Regions from separate parts of the Nonomuraea sp. GTA35 genome, predicted to be linked through region 1. Evidence: riboswitches for the same ligand, from Rfam matches in the RefSeq annotation. Region 1 holds a riboswitch; each other region holds the start of a gene.
The links. Region 1 has a riboswitch for cyclic di-AMP ahead of ACBJ32_RS12180 (C40 family peptidase). Riboswitches for the same ligand answer to the same signal wherever they lie in the genome.
Positions count from the first base shown of each region.

Region 2: linked by a shared signal. The riboswitch ahead of ACBJ32_RS35935 (NlpC/P60 family protein) and the one ahead of ACBJ32_RS12180 (C40 family peptidase) in region 1 are both predicted to bind cyclic di-AMP.
Region 3: linked by a shared signal. The riboswitch ahead of ACBJ32_RS32745 (CHAP domain-containing protein) and the one ahead of ACBJ32_RS12180 (C40 family peptidase) in region 1 are both predicted to bind cyclic di-AMP.
Region 4: linked by a shared signal. The riboswitch ahead of ACBJ32_RS09645 (CHAP domain-containing protein) and the one ahead of ACBJ32_RS12180 (C40 family peptidase) in region 1 are both predicted to bind cyclic di-AMP.

Region 1 covers NZ_JBGNUV010000002.1:1,198,868-1,202,935, forward strand. Annotated here, with positions in the region: gene ACBJ32_RS12170 (M48 family metallopeptidase) at 1-239, opposite strand, end outside; gene ACBJ32_RS12175 (hypothetical protein) at 251-1,072, opposite strand; gene ACBJ32_RS12180 (C40 family peptidase) at 1,172-1,696, opposite strand; cyclic di-AMP (ydaO/yuaA leader) riboswitch at 1,770-1,934, opposite strand; gene ACBJ32_RS12185 (NlpC/P60 family protein) at 2,540-3,421, opposite strand; gene ACBJ32_RS12190 (NYN domain-containing protein) at 3,599-4,068, opposite strand, start outside.
Region 2 covers NZ_JBGNUV010000009.1:340,841-344,908, forward strand. Annotated here, with positions in the region: gene ACBJ32_RS35930 (amino-acid N-acetyltransferase) at 59-640, opposite strand; cyclic di-AMP (ydaO/yuaA leader) riboswitch at 907-1,058, shown strand; gene ACBJ32_RS35935 (NlpC/P60 family protein) at 1,065-2,111, shown strand; gene ACBJ32_RS35940 (LuxR C-terminal-related transcriptional regulator) at 2,143-2,355, opposite strand; gene ACBJ32_RS35945 (cytochrome P450) at 2,857-3,738, shown strand; gene lysX (bifunctional lysylphosphatidylglycerol synthetase/lysine--tRNA ligase LysX) at 3,744-4,068, opposite strand, start outside.
Region 3 covers NZ_JBGNUV010000008.1:208,692-212,759, reverse strand. Annotated here, with positions in the region: gene ACBJ32_RS32755 (NlpC/P60 family protein) at 1-171, shown strand, start outside; gene ACBJ32_RS32750 (SAM-dependent methyltransferase) at 175-654, opposite strand; gene ACBJ32_RS32745 (CHAP domain-containing protein) at 823-1,296, opposite strand; cyclic di-AMP (ydaO/yuaA leader) riboswitch at 1,480-1,626, opposite strand; gene ACBJ32_RS32740 (MFS transporter) at 1,816-3,168, opposite strand; gene ACBJ32_RS32735 (helix-turn-helix transcriptional regulator) at 3,243-3,977, shown strand.
Region 4 covers NZ_JBGNUV010000002.1:653,881-657,948, forward strand. Annotated here, with positions in the region: gene ACBJ32_RS09635 (aldo/keto reductase) at 1-620, shown strand, start outside; gene ACBJ32_RS09640 (Gfo/Idh/MocA family oxidoreductase) at 708-1,661, shown strand; cyclic di-AMP (ydaO/yuaA leader) riboswitch at 1,779-1,915, shown strand; gene ACBJ32_RS09645 (CHAP domain-containing protein) at 1,928-2,638, shown strand; partial or broken gene ACBJ32_RS09650 (hypothetical protein) at 2,798-2,887, shown strand; gene ACBJ32_RS09655 (hypothetical protein) at 2,883-3,395, shown strand; gene ACBJ32_RS09660 (alpha/beta fold hydrolase) at 3,404-4,068, opposite strand, start outside.

The DNA.
Region 1 (4,068 bases):
TGGGTGGCGGCGTCCTCCGATTCCGCCGCCTCCTGCCCGTACGGGCCCTCGCTCCGCCCGCCCTCCCCCGAAGGGCCGGGCCCGCTCAGCGTGTCCGGCGCCGCCGCCTCCCCGAGGCCGGCGCGCTCGCCGCGCCCCGTGTCCTCGTCCGGATGGCCGGCGGCGCCGACGGCGGCCATCGCGCCATCCGTCACCTCGTCTTCCCGTGCCGCGTCGTCAGTGTCTCTTCGATCGTCCATCTGCCTCCCCTTCACACGAGCTGATCCCGCACGTATGCGCGCCACCGTGCCGTCAGCGTGGCGACGGAGAGCCCCAGCGAGGCGAGCGCCCGATCGGCGCCTGCCGCCTGGGCTTCACGGTAGAGCCCCACCAGGGTCCCCTCACCGAACCGGTCAGCGAGGAAGCGACACGCCAGCCAGGCCTCCTGGTACGCCCGGGCGAGCCGGTTCGGGTCACGCCCGTCGGCCGCGAAAGCCTCAGGCCCGGGCAAAGCGCTCGGCAGCCGCCCGGCCCGCACCTCCGCCGCCAGCTCGGCGGCGGCGGTCGCCACCGGCAGCCCGGCGTCGCGGTAGCCGACGTAGTCGGCGAAACCCTCGTACAGCCAGACGGGCAGGCCGTCGGTGCCGGCCACGACGTGGGTCAGCTCGTGGGTGAGGACCACGTCCCTGCCGGTGGGGTTGAGGGTGGCGAACGCCTCGGGCACGACGATCACGCGCCGCCCGTCGGCCACGGCGGCCAGCCCGTCGAGCCGTCCCGCACCGGCCAGGCGGGCGGCGTCGCGGCCGGACTCCGGCAGCACGACCAGGGGGCGTACCGGCATGCCGAGCACGGCCGAGACCCGCGCGCCCGCGCTGTCGGCCCTGCGCGCCAGCTCGTCGAGCCGCTCGGGCGGGACCGTGCCGGGACCTGCGACGGTGGACCGGGCGCCGCGGCTGACGGCCGTACGCCGCCCCGGCCACAGGCCGCGCAGCTCGGGGGGAAGGATGGGGGAATCGGGCAGCGGGGTGGCCGCGGCGGGGACGAGGAGCAGCAGGCCCGTCACCACGGCTCGCCGGCTCACCTGCTCGAACACGATGCCCGATCGTAGTGTGCCCTGCCTGCTGAGAGCTCCGGACGTGCGAGAGCCCCGTCCGAATCCAGGAAATCCTCCAAGAATCCGGACGGGGCTTCTTCACATGCCGGGACGAACAGCGCCCACGAAGGACGATCGGCGCCATCCGCTCAGCTTGTCGATGCGTACCCGTTCGCCTGTCCGTGGCGAGTGGATCATCTTGCCCTTGCCGACGTACATGCCCACGTGGCCGAGCCCGCTGAAGAACATCAGGTCGCCAGGCTTGAGATTGCGCCAGGAGACCTTCTGCTTGGTACGGGCGAACTGGCTGCTCGCCACGCGCGGGAGCTTGACGCCGGCCTTCTTCCAGGCGAACTGGACGAGACCGGAGCAGTCAAACGAACCAGGCCCTGTGCCTCCGTACCGGTACGGGTCACCGATCTGGTTCTTGGCCACGGCGATGGCCTTGCGGGCTTTCACTTTCTGCCGAGCGAGCTTGGCTGCCCTTCGCTGGGCGACCGTGGCCTTCTTGGACGTCTTGGCGGTGGTTTCCGCCTTCACCGTCGTCGGAGCGGCCGCATCGCTCGTCGTCGTCGCCTGAGCCGTTGGGGCATGGAGGACGAGACCTCCGGCCGTCACGGTCATCGTGAGTGCTACGCCACTCAGGGCAAGGCGGGACAGGCGGGGGTTCTGCAGGGGACTAGACAGGATTTCTCCTTGTGTCTTCCACGAACGCCTACCGGGTTAGCTGACGGATTCGGGCGTGGAAGTCGCCCTACGGCGCGATGGCGCGCCGACTCACCCCTGATCCCTCGGGGAACTCGGGATCGCTTGGGTCCCCGGCTCCGTGCTCCTGGCTGCACGGATTCGGCAGGCCGCGTGCCCCGATCCAGATTCGATGTGGGGATGCTCGGGGAGCGACCGGCGGATTCTTTTGTCTGTCTCGCATCGGGGCAGACCCGGTGCGGGGTTCGCGGGGACATGGCTTGTTCACCGCGACGACGCCAGAAGCTACGCGGAAAGGTCAAGAATCGGCAAAGGGTGAGTCAGCTTGTAAAGATCAGGCAGAGGGGGGTGTCAAGTTTGAAACCCCTGCTGGAACACCAGGTTCTGTTACCGAAATGTGACCCTGCTCACACTTCGGAACCGCCGGGTTTGTCAGGTCCCAATTGTCACTTAAGTCACATTTGACACCCTTTAAACGTGAGCAAGGCCACTGGGAGCGCTCCCGCTCGCCCTGTCCCGCAACGCCCCGCCATGCCCAAGCAAGCCTCGAAATCTACGGACCTCGCTAGTATTCGTCACTCCTGAGCAGAGTGCGCCTCAGGCCGCTACCGAGGCGACGATCTACGATGCTCGATCGTAGATACTGGCCCGGCAGGGCGCCGGATGCGCCCGCAGAGACCCGCGTACTTCGGCACGCTGAACGCGGCCACCGGAGACCGAAACGGGTGCGGCCACGCCCGGCCCTCAGGAGCCCGGAACTGGTTACGGGCGGACCGCTCCGACGAGGGAACGACCGTAGCCCGAGAGCTTGACGACCTTGACGACATCGCCTGTCTGCGGCGCGTGGACGATCTGGCCATTGCCCGCGTAGATACTGACGTGCCCGAGCCCTTCACTGAAGATCAGGTCCCCGGGCTGCAGCGCGTCGAGCGACACCTTCCGGCTCGCCCCCCACGACCACTGCTGCCACGTCGTACGGGGCAGCGACACGCCCGCCGCCGCCCAGGCCGCCTGGGTGAGTCCCGAGCAGTCGTAGCCGCGCGGCCCCGTACCTCCGTAGATGTACGGCTTGCCCACCTGCGCGTACGCGAACCGCAGCGCCGCCGCCGCGCTGCCCGAAGCCGGACCCGTGTACTTGATGCCCGTGCTGTTGGGATTGCCGGGGTTGTACGCCCCCAGCCTGTCCAGCAGCTTCTTCTGCTGGGCGATCAGCTTGCGGATCTCGGCGCGCTCCTTCTCGACGGCGTCGCGCTCCTCCTCGGCCTCGTCCAGCGCCACCTCGGCCTTGTCGCGCTCGGCCTTCAGCCCCTTGTTCTCGCGGTCGAAGGCGGCCAGCTTCTCGGCCCGTTCGCGCGAGAGCTGCCCGGCCACGGCCCAGCCCGAGAGCATGGCCTGGGGGTTGTTGGAGCCGAACATGCCGGGCCAGGAGGTGACGTCCTCGCCGAGCTTGTAGCTCTCGACGGCCATCCCGATCACCTGCGCCCGCAGGTCCGCGACCGTCCGCAGCTTGCGCTTGTAGCTGTCGTTCAGCTTCGTGTAGGTGCTCTTGGCCGTCTTGTAGCGCTCGTTCGCCTGGTTGAACTGCTCGACGACCTTGTCGGCCTTGTCGTTGAGCTTCTCCAGCTTGGCCTTGGCCTGCGCCAAGGTGGGGCGAGGATCAGCAAGGGCAGCTCCCAGCGGGGTCAGCACCAGTCCGAACGCGAGACCCGCGGCCACCGGTACCCGGCCAAACCTCACTGTATCGCCTCCCAGGGATTACACCTGGGGCGAAATAGTACAGAAGTGGCAGACGAGGTACGGCCAAACCTACCAATTCGTAATTTATGCGCGGCCCAGCCTGCGCAGCAGCAAACCAGACGGAACGGGTCTGGCGCCCATCCGCCTGACGGACTCGGCCACCTCCCGGTCCGACGACACCACGGCGATGGCCCGGCCGGACGGCTCGGCCCGGACGAGCTGCCTGATGAGGTCGTCGGCGATCTCCCCCGGCGCGCTGAACAGCACCCGCACCCCGCGGGGCGCCACCACCTGCACGGGCGCGTTGAGCTCCGCGCCGTCGAACACCACCGTCACCTCGACCCTGGTCTGCGCCACCAGCCCGCCCAGCGAGGTCATCAGCCGGGTGCGCTGGTCGGCGAGGGTGAGGGTGCCGTAGCCGGTCTTGGTGACGTTGTAGCCGTCGATGATCAGATGCACCTGCGGCAGCGCGAGGAGCTGGTCGAGGAGCTGCGGGTCGTCGTCGGCCAGGGCCCGCGCGGGCACGCCGCGCACGCCGGGGCGCTCCCCGGTGA
Region 2 (4,068 bases), on a different contig from region 1:
TGGCACGTGTCAGGACACATGCCTGTGCTGCCCAACGTATCGACATAGGTATCAACAATCACCTTTCCATCTGGTCAAGGTCTGCGTCACCCGATGTCAGATGGAGCAGCATGCGGGTGTTGCCCAGGGTGTTCGGTTTGACGTGTTCCAGGTCGAGGAACTCCGCCACACCCTCGTCGTACGAGGCCAGCAGCTCGGCGTAGACCTCGGGAGAGACCGGCGTGCCCTGAATCGGGCGGAAGCCGTGCCTCGCGAAGAAGTCCACCTCAAAAGTCAGACAGAATACACGTCGCAGACCCAGATCCTTCGCGTGCTGTATCAGCGCCGAGACGATCCGATGGCCGACGCCCATGCCGCGGCACTCCGGATCCACCGCCACGGTGCGGACCTCCGCGAGATCCTCCCACAGCACGTGGAGCGCACCGCAGCCGACGACCTGCCCGCCCCGCTCGGCCACCCAGAACTCCTGTACGTCCTCGTACAGGGTGACCGTGGCCTTCTCCAGGAGCCGAGGACCTGCGCCCGCGTAGGTGTCGACCAGCCGCCTGACCGTCCGGACGTCGGGCGTGCGGGCACGCCGGACCACCACCGCGGTCTCGGGCCCGGTCTCGGACGTTGCCAGTTCGGCCACCTGCTCCATGGCCCTCCAGAGTACAGATGTCATTACGGCTCAGACTTAACTCCCATCTCTGGGCCCATCCTGTTACATGTGGTGGCCATATGAGCACGCTCCCCACATCCGGCTGAAGCAGCAACGAAGGGGACATAAAGTCCGATCAGCACAGTCAGGCACGAGATCACCTTGTGACCCTTCGGTTGTGAAACCTCTATGAACTCGGCAGTTCCGGTTGAGCACGAACTCGGAGTGCATTAGTGTCCAGCGACGATGTTCCCCGCGTGTCGCGCGCGAGGAACACGCCCAATCCCCGCGAGGGGAGCCGGGGACCCACCGGCGGCGACCCCCATCGCCCGCCGCCAGGGGTGAATCCGAGTCGTTCGGTAGGGCTGCTCCGGCCCGAACCCGTCAGCTAACCCGGTAGGCGTCGAGGAAGGGAGCTTGGTTGGTGAAGCGCACGCGCAACGGCGGGGAGAAGACGGCGGGCAAGCACGCGCGCCCTCAGGAACGGCTCCGGCGATCACGCCGCCTCGGCGGTGTGGTGAGTCTCACAGTCGCGGCGCTCCTGATCGCCATTCCCGTCGGCCCGGCGTCCGCGGACCCCAAGCCTTCACTCCAGGACCTGGCCAAGCAGGTCGAGAAGATGCACAACGAGATCGAGACGCTGACCGAGGAGTACAACGGCCAGCGCGAGAAGCTCAAGACCGCCAAGAAGGCCGCCGACGCGGCGCGGAAGACGCTGGCGACCAGTGAGGCCGAGCTCGAGGCCAAGCGTACGGAGGTCGCGCTGCTGGCCCAGAACGCGTACATGACCGGCGGGCTGAACCGGATGCTGGCGTTCGCCACCGCCGGCGACCCCGACTCCTTCCTCGACCGCGCCGCCACCATGGACGTGCTGGAGCAGCAGCAGGGCGCGGAGGTCAACCAGGTCACCCAGGCCAGGGAGGCCGCCGAGCGCGCCAGGGCCGGCGCCCAGGCACGCATCGACGAGGTCCAGGAGATCGTCTCCGAGCTCGACACCAAGCGCGACAAGATCACCAAGCTGGTCACCAAGGTCGAGAGCAACCTGTTCAGGCGGGCGCTGGGCGAGGCCGGCCGTCCCGGCACGCGGGCGCAGCGCGTCAACCTGCCGATCGTTGGCAGCGGCAAGGCCGCCCAGGCCGCGCGGTGGGCGCTCACGCAGCAGCTCAAGCCGTACGTCTGGGGCGCCGAGGGCCCCAGCTCCTACGACTGCTCGGGCCTGGTCATGGCCGCCTACCAGAAGGTCGGCATCTCCCTGCCGCACTACACCGGCAGCCAGTGGACCGCCGGCAGGCACATCTCACGCGAGGAGATGCGCCCCGGCGACCTGGTGTTCTTCTACAGCGACCTGCACCACGTGGGCATCTACCTGGGCGGCGGCATGATGGTGCACGCGCCGCAGACCGGTGACGTCGTACGGATCGCCTCGATCGCCAACAGGCCGTTCGCCGGCGCGGTACGCATCGCCGACTGACCCCGGACCCCCTTCCCCTGGCCGCTCGCCGCTAGATCAGCTGGCGGCGGGCCGCCCATGCCACGGCCTCGATCGCCGTGGCGACACCGATGCGGTCGCAGATGCCACGTAGTCTCCTGCGCACTGTGCGCCCGCTGATGTCCAGCCGTCTGCCCACCCGGTCGACCGTGACCCCCTTGGCCAGCTCCGCGAGCAATGCAAGATCCGCATGGCTCAGCTCAACACCTTCAGTGAGCACATCCATCGGGAGCCCTCCCCCCCAACAGCTGACTTGGGCCTCTTCACCGGGCCGAAGTCGCTCCTCGCAGACGGTAAACGCATCCTGGAAAGGTCGTCAAGCATTACAATCGCCGCGCTTGACCAGCACTATTGACATGATCCGAAATATGTGACCTACTCGCGATATGTCGGCGCCGATCAGTCCAGGATGAGCGATCTCATGGGGCCTCCCGGTGCTCCGGATCCGGCGGCTCTGAGCCCGGCTGATGTCCTGGGTTTTGATCCGTTCGATCGGGGATTTCTGCATGATCCTTACTCCCGCTATCGGGAGCTGAGCGCGCGTGGCGCCCTCTTCCGTACGCGCGGGGGTCTGCTCGTCGCCACCACGCACGAGCTGTGCACGACCCTGCTCCGCGACCCGCGCTTCGGCCGCGGCTCCGGCAGGCAGAACGGCGCCGACCCAGGTCAGCCCGTTGCATCGTTCCTATGGCTGGATCCACCGGACCACACGAGGCTGCGTGCCCTGGTGAGCAGGGCGTTCACCCCGCGCATGATCGAACGGCTCCGCCCGCGCGTCGAGGAGATCGCCGCGTCGCTGATCCGCGCGCTGCCCGACGAGGCCGACCTCGTGTCGGGGCTCGCCTACCCGCTGCCGGTCATGGTGATCAGCGAGATGCTCGGGGTGCCTCCAGAGGACCACGAACGCTTTCGCGGCTGGAGCGAGAAGCTTGCCCGCGGCCTTGACCCGATGCTTACAGAAGGCCTCTTATCGGAAACCGGGCGGGCCAGAAGGGAGTTCGGCGACTACTTCCGCGAGCTCGCCGCGATCAGGCGGGAGCGGCCCGGTGACGACCTCCTGAGCGCGCTGACAGGCGTGCGGGAGCTCACCGAGGCCGAGCTCCTGGCCACCTGTGTGCTCCTGCTCGTGGCCGGCCACGAGACGACCGTCAACCTCATCGCCAACGGCGTCCTGGCCCTGCTCCGGCACGGGCTGCTGGCGCAGGCGGCGCGGCGGCCCAGGGAAGTGGTGGAGGAGGTGCTCCGGTACGACCCGCCGGTGCAGCTCACCGTCAGGGTCGCGCTGGAGGACGTGTCGCTGGGCGGGACGCCGGTGCCGAAGGGCACGCCGGTGATGGCCGTGATAGGCGCGGCCAATCGTGACCCGGCGGTCTTTCCCGATCCTGGCCGCTTCGACGTGACCCGCTCGCCGGAGCGGCACCTCGCCTTCGGGCTGGGGATCCACTTCTGCCTCGGGGCCACGCTGGCGCGGATGGAGGGCGAGATCGCGCTGTCGGCCCTCGCCTCGGCGGCGCCCCGGCTGGAGCTGGCCGAGCCCGCGCCGCCGTACAAGGAGAACGTGGTGCTGCGCGGGCTCGCCTCGCTGCCGGTGCGGCTGCGGCGCTCCTGACCGGCCTATTGGGTGGGCTTGACGAGCGGGAACAGGATGGTCTCGCGGATGTTCCTGCCGGTGAAGGCCATGATCAGCCGGTCGATGCCCGCGCCCATGCCTCCGGTGGGCGGCATGGCGTACTCCAGCGCCTGGAGGAAGTCCTCGTCGAGCTGCATGGCCTCCGGGTCGCCCCCGGCGGCCAGCATGGACTGCTCCACGAGGCGGCGGCGCTGGTCGATCGGGTCGTTGAGCTCCGAGAAGGCGGTGCCCAGCTCGGTGCCGAAGCCGATCAGGTCCCACTTCTCGGTCAGCAGCGGGTTGTCGCGGTGCACGCGGGCCAGCGGGGAG
Region 3 (4,068 bases), on a different contig from region 1:
CTGGATGCGCTGCAGCCTGGAGACCTGCTCTTCAGCAAGGGGCTCGGCCACATGGGGATGTACGCCGGCAACGGCAAGATGGTGCACGCGCCGCAAACCGGCGATGTCATCAAGGTGGTCGACCTCGACGACTACTGGCGCAACCGCCTGCTCGGTGCGGTCCGCCCATGATGGTCAGCGACGCTGTGCGACACCGAGCACGTAGTCCCCACCGATCCGGGTGACCCAGCGATCATCCACCTTCAGGCCATGGCGGGGCAGTTCGGCGAGGAACTCCCCCGCCGTGAACCGGTCTTCCTCGGGATGCTCAAGCAGACGCCGGAAGGACGGGCGTGCCAGGGCAGTCGCCGTCACCTCGCCGAAGTGGAACCCGCCCCTTGCGGCAAGGACTCGCGCTGCCTCAGCCAGTGCGGCTCGCCGATCAGGGATGTGGTGGATGATCCCGAAGGCGACACGGAGATCGGTGGCGTCGCCCAGCGCCAGCCGCACGTGCCCGGCGTAGCGCACCGACCGTCGCCGAGCGCCGATCTCCAGAACCCGGGTGCCCGGAGTTCGCCCGCCCAGCTTCATCAGCTGCGGCGCCTCGTACCAACGTTGCAGCGCTCGGCGTGGCGAGCTGTTGACCAGGAGCGTCTCGAACCGATTCATCAGCATGGGAGGCCCCTTTCCGCCGACGTCCGCTCCAGTCCGGTGGTCAGGGCAGGCGGAGTACGTCACTCGGCAACTTCGGATCAAGAAAACAGCGGGTGGCGCAGGAGACTCTCCCTCGCCACCCGCGATCCTTTGACCATCGCGCTGGCAAGGAGTCTTCGACCTGCTGCGTCAGGCCTTGTAATCGGGGTAGCCGTAGCCCACGACCTGGGACTTGGGCCGGATCCGCTGCTCGACCTTGCCGTTGCCGGTGTTGCCTTCGATCGCGGTGATCGTGCCGTTGCCGTTGTCCTGCTTCACCATGCCCACGTGGTCGATGCCCGAGGTGCTCTTGCCGTTCCAGTCGTAGAAGACGATGGCACCGGGCTTGGCCACCGTGCCCCAGCGCTTGTTCGCCTGGAACCACTTGGCGTAGGTGACGGTGTAGGCGTCCCAGCCGACGGTCGGCCGGGCGCCCGCCTTCTCGCCCACCCAGGAGACGAACATGGCGCACCACGGGGCGTTGGCGTACGCCTGAATGCTGCCGCCGTCACGGGCGATGGTCTCCTTCGCCCGCTGCGACGACATGTACCAGCTGTGGAATGGAGTCCCGCCGCCCGCGGAGTTCTCCGTAACGCCGATCTGCGACTCGGCAATCTTCAGCACCGCCTGTGCGCTCGCCTGAGTCGCCGGCCTCTGGGCCTGGCTCTGGGATTCATGGTCCGCGGCGAAGGCGGGGCCGGCGGCGAGAACGGCACCGGCTGCCACGCTGAGCCCCAGCGCGAGGCGGGAAAGGTTTCCGGGCATGAGGGCACGGGTGAAGCTGTGCTTGGCCATTACTGAAATTGCTCCTTGCTTCCATGCCGCCTACCGGGTTAGCTGACGGGTTCGGGCGTGGAAGTGCCCTACGGAGCGCTCACATGGAGCACACCGATTCACCCCAGAAACAGATGGGTCCCCGGTTCCGCGAGATCGCGAATTCGGCGGCCGCGTCACATCCGCACGTATGACGTACGCGCTGGTGAGACACGGTCTCGGCAATATGGAGGCGCCACGCGGCAAGCGATGCTGCCAGGCGTACGCCTTGAGTCCTTGAAGGTAAGCGAACTGCATAGAAAGATGCAAGCCAACCTCTGGACAATGCAACGGAATCCCCTGCGCCATGGGCGATGGCGAGGAAATTCTTTACCTACTCCCGATAGTAGATCCAGTTTGCCGAAGCTCATTGGCAGTCTGTTTCACGAAACGTGGACGCGACGGAAGCAGTGCGCCGATGAGCACGGCGCCGAGCGCCACGCAGACCGCGCCCGCCGTGAGCCCGCGTGAGTAGCCCAACATGGTCAGCGCGGCCACCCCGACAGCGCCACCGATCTGCTGGACGGAGGTGAACAGGGCCGACCCGAGACCGGCGTCCGCCTCGGTCGTACCGTCGACTGCGGCCGTGGCCATGAGGGGCAGGCTCAACCCGTTGCCCACGCTCAGTACGAGCATGCCGGGCAGGACGTGTGCGGCGTAGGAGTCGCCCGCCGCCACGTCGGACAGCAGCAACAGACCGGCGATGTTGACCACGAACGCCAGCAGAAGCGCCCATCGTGTCCCGATCCTGAGCGAGAGGCGGGACGACAGCCACATGCCTGCCAGAATGCCCGCACCGTAAGGCAGGTAGGCGATGCCGGCCAGCAGCGGGCTATATCCCAGAGCGGTCTGCACCTGAAGCATCAGCAGGAAGGACATGGCGTACATCGCCATCGAGAACAGCAGAGTCGCGCCGTTGGCGACCACCCGCGTCCGCGAGGCCAGGAACGATCGGGGCACCAGCGGCGCTGCCGCCCGTGACTCCGCCACCAGGAAGGCCACCATCAAGGCGACGGAGAGTACGACGGCACCGATGACGAGAGGATCGCTCCAGCCGGTCTCCCCCACTCGCAGCAGCCCGTACACCAGCGACACCGCAGCACCGGTGATCAGGACCGCGCCGGGAACGTCGAGGCGGCGCCCTCCGGGCGCGCGGGACTCGGGGACCAGGCGGGGCAGCAACGCCAGCGCCACGGCGACGACGGGCAGGTTGATCAGGAAGATCCCACGCCAGGACGCCAGGTCGGTCAGCGCCCCGGACAGCACCAGGCCCGTGGTCCCGCCGAGGGCCGCGATGCCGCCCCAGATGCCCAGCGCCTTGGCCCGCGCCTCGGGCCCCGGATACAGCAACGTGATCATCGACATCGCGGCAGGGCTGGCCATCGCGGAGCCCGCGCCCTGACCGAACCGCCCGATGACGAGCTGCCACGGCTCCTGCGCGAGCCCGCAGGCCAGGCTGGCCAAGCCGAACAGCGCCACCCCGATGAGGAAGACGCGACGGCGGCCCAGCAGATCCGCCATCCGGCCGCACAGCAGCAACAGCCCACCGAAGGCCAGGAAGTAGGCGTTGACTACCCAGGGCAGCCCGGACGCGCTGAAGCCCAGCTCATGGCGGATGCTGGGCAGGGCCACGCTCACGACGGTGTCATCGAGTACGAGCATGAACTGGACAAGACACAACACGATTATCGGCACCCGACGACGCTATTGATCTGCCATATTTGGCCACAATCCGCGATGGGGACAGACTATGTCGCATGGAGGACATGGGCGCGATCATCGTCGGCCACTTCCCACTGGCCTCTGGGGACTGGATCCCCCCGCACAGCCACACCCACCACCAACTCGCCTGGACCCGGCGCGGTGTCCTGAGCGTCAACGTGGGCCAGGTCTACTGGGTCCTGCCGCCCACCAGGGCGCTGTGGCTGCCGGCGGGTATCGCCCACGCGACCGGCGCGACCCGCGACGCGGTGCTGTGCAGCCTGTACCTGGCGCCGGAGCACTGCCCCCTGGACTGGCGCGAGCCCACCGCCGTCGGCGTCGATGGCCTGCTGGCCGAACTGATCGGCTACCTGGCCCGCACCGACCTCGCCGACGACGCGCGGCTGCGCGCCGAGGCCGTGGTGCCCGACCTGCTGCGTCCGCTGCCCACCAAGCCCATCGACGTGCCGGAACCCACCGACGAGCGGGTCCAGATGGTGGCGGCCGCCCTGCTGGCGGACCCGGCCGACTCACGCAGTTTGGAGGCTCACGCTCGCGCGGCCGGTGTGAGCAGACGGACGTTGACACGGCTGTTCGTGCGCGACACGGGCATGAGCTTCGACCACTGGCGCACACAGGTACGGCTGCGCGCCGCCCTGCCGCTGCTGGCCGAGGGGCAGCCGGTGTCCCGGGTGGCACACAGCGTCGGCTACGCCACGGCAAGCGCGTTCCTGGCGGCCTTCCGCCGCACGGTCGGCACCACACCGCGGCGCTACCTGCTCAGTCGTTGACTCATGACCCTCGCTGCGACGAACGTCCGGCCCGGGCAGCAACCAGGTGTGGTCAGAGCCGATTGAGGGGCCCTAGCCCCGAAGCGTGGAG
Region 4 (4,068 bases), 540 kb from region 1:
AGGTGTTCGTGACCACGAAGCTGTGGAACGGCGACCACGGCCGCGCCGAGGCCGCCTTCGACGAGAGCCTGGCCAGGCTGGGCCTGGACCACATAGACCTCTTCCTGATCCACTGGCCGGTGCCGCAGCAGGACAGGTACGTGCAGGCGTGGAAGGCGATGGAGAAGATCTACCGTGACGGCCGGGTCAGGGCCATCGGGGTCTCCAACTTCACGGTGGACACGCTCACCCGGCTCATGGACGAGACCGGCATCACGCCCTCCATCAACCAGATCGAGCTCCACCCGTACCTGCAGCAGCGCCAGATGCGGGCCTTCCACGAGGCCAACGGCATCCTGACCGAGGCCTGGAGCCCGCTGGGGCAGGGCAAGGGGCTGCTGTCGGACCCGGCGCTGGCGGTGCTGTCGGAGAAGTACGGCAGGACGCCCGCGCAGATCGTGCTGCGCTGGCATCTGCAGCTCGGGAACGTGGTGATCCCGAAGTCCGTCACGCCCGCGCGGATCAAGGAGAACATCGGCGTGTTCGATTTCATCCTCGACACCGAGGACATGTCGGCCATCGGCGCCCTGAACAAGGGGCAGCGGCTCGGGCCGGACCCCGACACGTTCAACATGACGTAAAGTGACTGGCGTGACATTTGTGGCATCCCGCCATTAATGACATATCCCCCCATAACCCTTCCTTTACCTCCCCTATAACATCTCCGCGTGCGAGATTTCACTTGGGGAATTGCGGCGACCGGCGGCATCGCGCGTACGGTCGGGGCCGCCATCGCGGCCGAGCCCGGCATGCGGGTGGCAGCCGTCGGATCGCGGAGCCTGGCCCGGGCGCAGGCCCTGGCCGCCACGCTGGAGGCCGAGTCGGCGTACGGCTCCTACGAGCAGCTGTGCGCCGACCCGGGGGTGGACGCGATCTACGTGGCCACCCCGCACGCGCAGCACCTGCAGGTCGCCGAGCTGGCCATCGCCGCAGGTAAAGCCGTGCTCTGCGAGAAGCCGCTGGCGGCCACCGTGGACGACGCGGAGAAGATGGTGCGCCTGGCGCGCGAGGCGGGCGTGTTCCTCATGGAAGCCATGTGGATGCGGTTCAACCCGCTGGTCCAGCGCATCGCGGGCGATCCCCGCTTCGGCGAGCTGCGCTCGGTGCAGGCGTCGTTCGGCTTCGCGGCGCCCTACGACCCGGCCCACCGGCTGTGGGCGCCGGAGCTGGGCGGCGGGGCCCTGCTCGACCTGGGGATCTACCCGTTCGGGCTGGCCCAGCTCCTCCTGGGCATGCCCGCTGACCTGCGCATCACGGGCTCCCTGGCCCCGAGCGGGGTGGATGCGGAGGCGGCCGGCGTATTGCTCTACCCCGGCGGCAGACACGCTCTCGTGGCGACCTCATTGCTCGGGAATTACCCGAACACGGCCTGTGTTGTAGGTACTCGGATGCGGGCGGACCTCCAGGCGCCGTTCTGGGCTCCGCAGCGGATCGTTCTCACCGGGCCCTCCATGGAGCCGGAAGAGCATGTGCTCGATCCGGCGGACAACGGATACGCCGGAGAGCTTCGCGAAGTCCGCGCCGCCACGGCCGAAGGCAGGACCGAATCCTCGATCATGCCGCTTGACGAATCCCTTGCCATGCTGGGGCTTCTGGCCGACGCTCGCAGGCAGTTTGCCTAGCTGGGCTTTTATGGATTTGTAATCCTCTTGCCTCATGTATTACCTTATGGGGCATCTTGAGGCATACGCCCGGTTTGTCCGGCTATGTCAGACCATCGCACGACACATCGCAGGATCGTCCTGCGACCGCTGAATCCGCCTCAGGGCGGAACCGGGGACCCATGTCTTTGGGGCGAATCGGCACTCCGGTGCCGTAGGGCAGCTTCCACGCCCGAGCCCGTCAGCTAACCCGGTAAGCGGCATGGAAGCAAGGAGCACCTCCCTCGATGGCCAAGCACCGCATTACCGCTGTCTCGAAGAGCAACATCGCCCGCGCCGCCCTCGGCGCCACCGTCATCGCCTCGGCCCTCGGCGTCAACGCCATGACGGCCAACGCCGACACCGCCACGGGCGTCGCCGCGGCCACCGCCGCCAGGCACCCTGACACCGCCATCGCCGCCCACAAGGCCGGCGCGGCGGACGACCGCGCCGAGACCAAGATCAACGTCACTGCCGCCCAGGTCCTGGCCATGGCCAGGGCTCAGGTCGGCACCTCGGAGAACGCCGCCGGCGGCGGCACCAAGTTCCAGCAGTGGTACGCCGGCTCCCAGCGCGCCGCCGAGACCGTCGCCCGCGACGGCGGCAACCGCGCCGCGTACCTGAACGCCGCCTGGTGCTCGATGTTCGTCTCCTGGGTCGGCGAGCAGACCGGCGCCCGCCCGCAGGTCGGCTGGGACGCCTACACCGTCGCCCACGCCAAGTGGTTCGCCGCCAACGACCGCTGGGGCACCGTCGCCAAGCCCGGCGCCGTCGTGTTCTTCGCCTGGGACGGCGGCAAGAGCCTGAGCGACATCCAGCACGTCGGGTTCGTCGTGAAGGACAACCAGAACGGCACCATCTCGACGATCGAGGGCAACACCGGCAACGGCCGGGTCGAGGAGCGCATCCGTCCGAAGTCGCAGGTCGTCGGCTACGGCTACCCGCAGTACGCCTCCTGACGGAACGTTCCAGGCCGAGAGATCGCTCTTTGCCTTCCATGTGACGCGACGAGCGCGCGTCCCCACCGAGGGGACGCGCGCTCGTCGCGTTCCGGGGTTCTGTCGGACCGGCTCGCTACCTTGCCTCTTCATCCGCTTCCCTCACCCCCGGGAGCCCGCATGGGAGCCAAGACCGGCGACCTCGCCTACGCCACCAGCTTCCCCGGCGCCGAGCTCATCTGCTGCGCGCACTTTATGATCGACAATCCGTCGCGGCTCCCCGCCCACCTCGTCGAGGCGGGGCAGGGGCCGCAGGCTCGTGCTGCACGCCATGCACAGCGTCGTCGACTGGCTCGCCTTCGCCGTCTGGGAGGACGGCCGCCTCGTCCGCTCGCTCAGCCTGTCCCCGGGCAACGGCATCATCGAGGACATCGGCGAGCCGTACCCGTTCGAGCTGCCCTACTGGAACGGCGAACATCCGGTCCCGTCCACGCCCGGCCGGCCGGACGAGGGCCCGTACCCGCTGCCCGCTGGAGCTGGGCGAGGACGCGCTGCGCGAGCTGCTCGGCTTCACCGTCGAAGGCTCGGTCGAGCCCGGCGCGACGTGGACGCGGAGGCCGTGGAGCTGCTCGGCTTCACCGTCATCGACCCGGACGGGCCGACGCCGGAGGAGCGGCGCGCGGAGTTCGAGGCCGTCGTTGCGCGGATGGGCGAGCCCAGGATGTTCACCTACCGGCCCGACGGTTCCGTCAGGGAGGTCAGCCTGGACCTGGGCTGACGGGCCGTTCAGCCACGCGAACCGGACGACCGGCCCCACGTCCGGTCGAGGAAGGCGGCGATGAGCGGCGCGATCTCCGCCAGGTGAGTCTCCAGCGCGAAGTGCCCGGTGGGGAACAGGTGGAGCTCGGCGCCGGCCACATCCCGCAGGTAGGCACGGGCGCCGGGTTCGGGGAAGAACGGGTCGTCGCGGCCCCACGCGATGAGCGTGGGCGGGGTGTGGGCGCGCAGCCACGCCTGCCAGATCTCGTACCGCGCCACGTTGGAGTGGTAGTCGAAGGCCAGCGCTACCTGGGCCTCCTTGCGCCCCGGCAGGTCGAGGAAGTGCTGGTCGAGCGTCCAGCCGTCCGGGGCGATCACGGCGGGGTCGGGGACGCCGGTCTCGTACTGGCCGCGGGTGCCGTCCAGGGTGAGCAGGTCGCGGATCGTCCGCTCGGCGCCCGGTGTTTCGGGGCGCAGCGCGACGAAGTCGCGGGCCGCGTCGGACAGGCCCTCGCGGTAGGCGTTGCCGTTCTGGACCACGAGCCCCGCGATCCACTCCGGGTGCCGCTCGGCCAGGCGGAAGCCGACAGGCGCGCCGAAGTCGAACATGTACATCACGAAGCGTGTCAGACCGAGCCGCCGCACGAACCCTTCGGTGACGTCGGCGAGCCGGTCGAAGCTGTAGGTGAAGC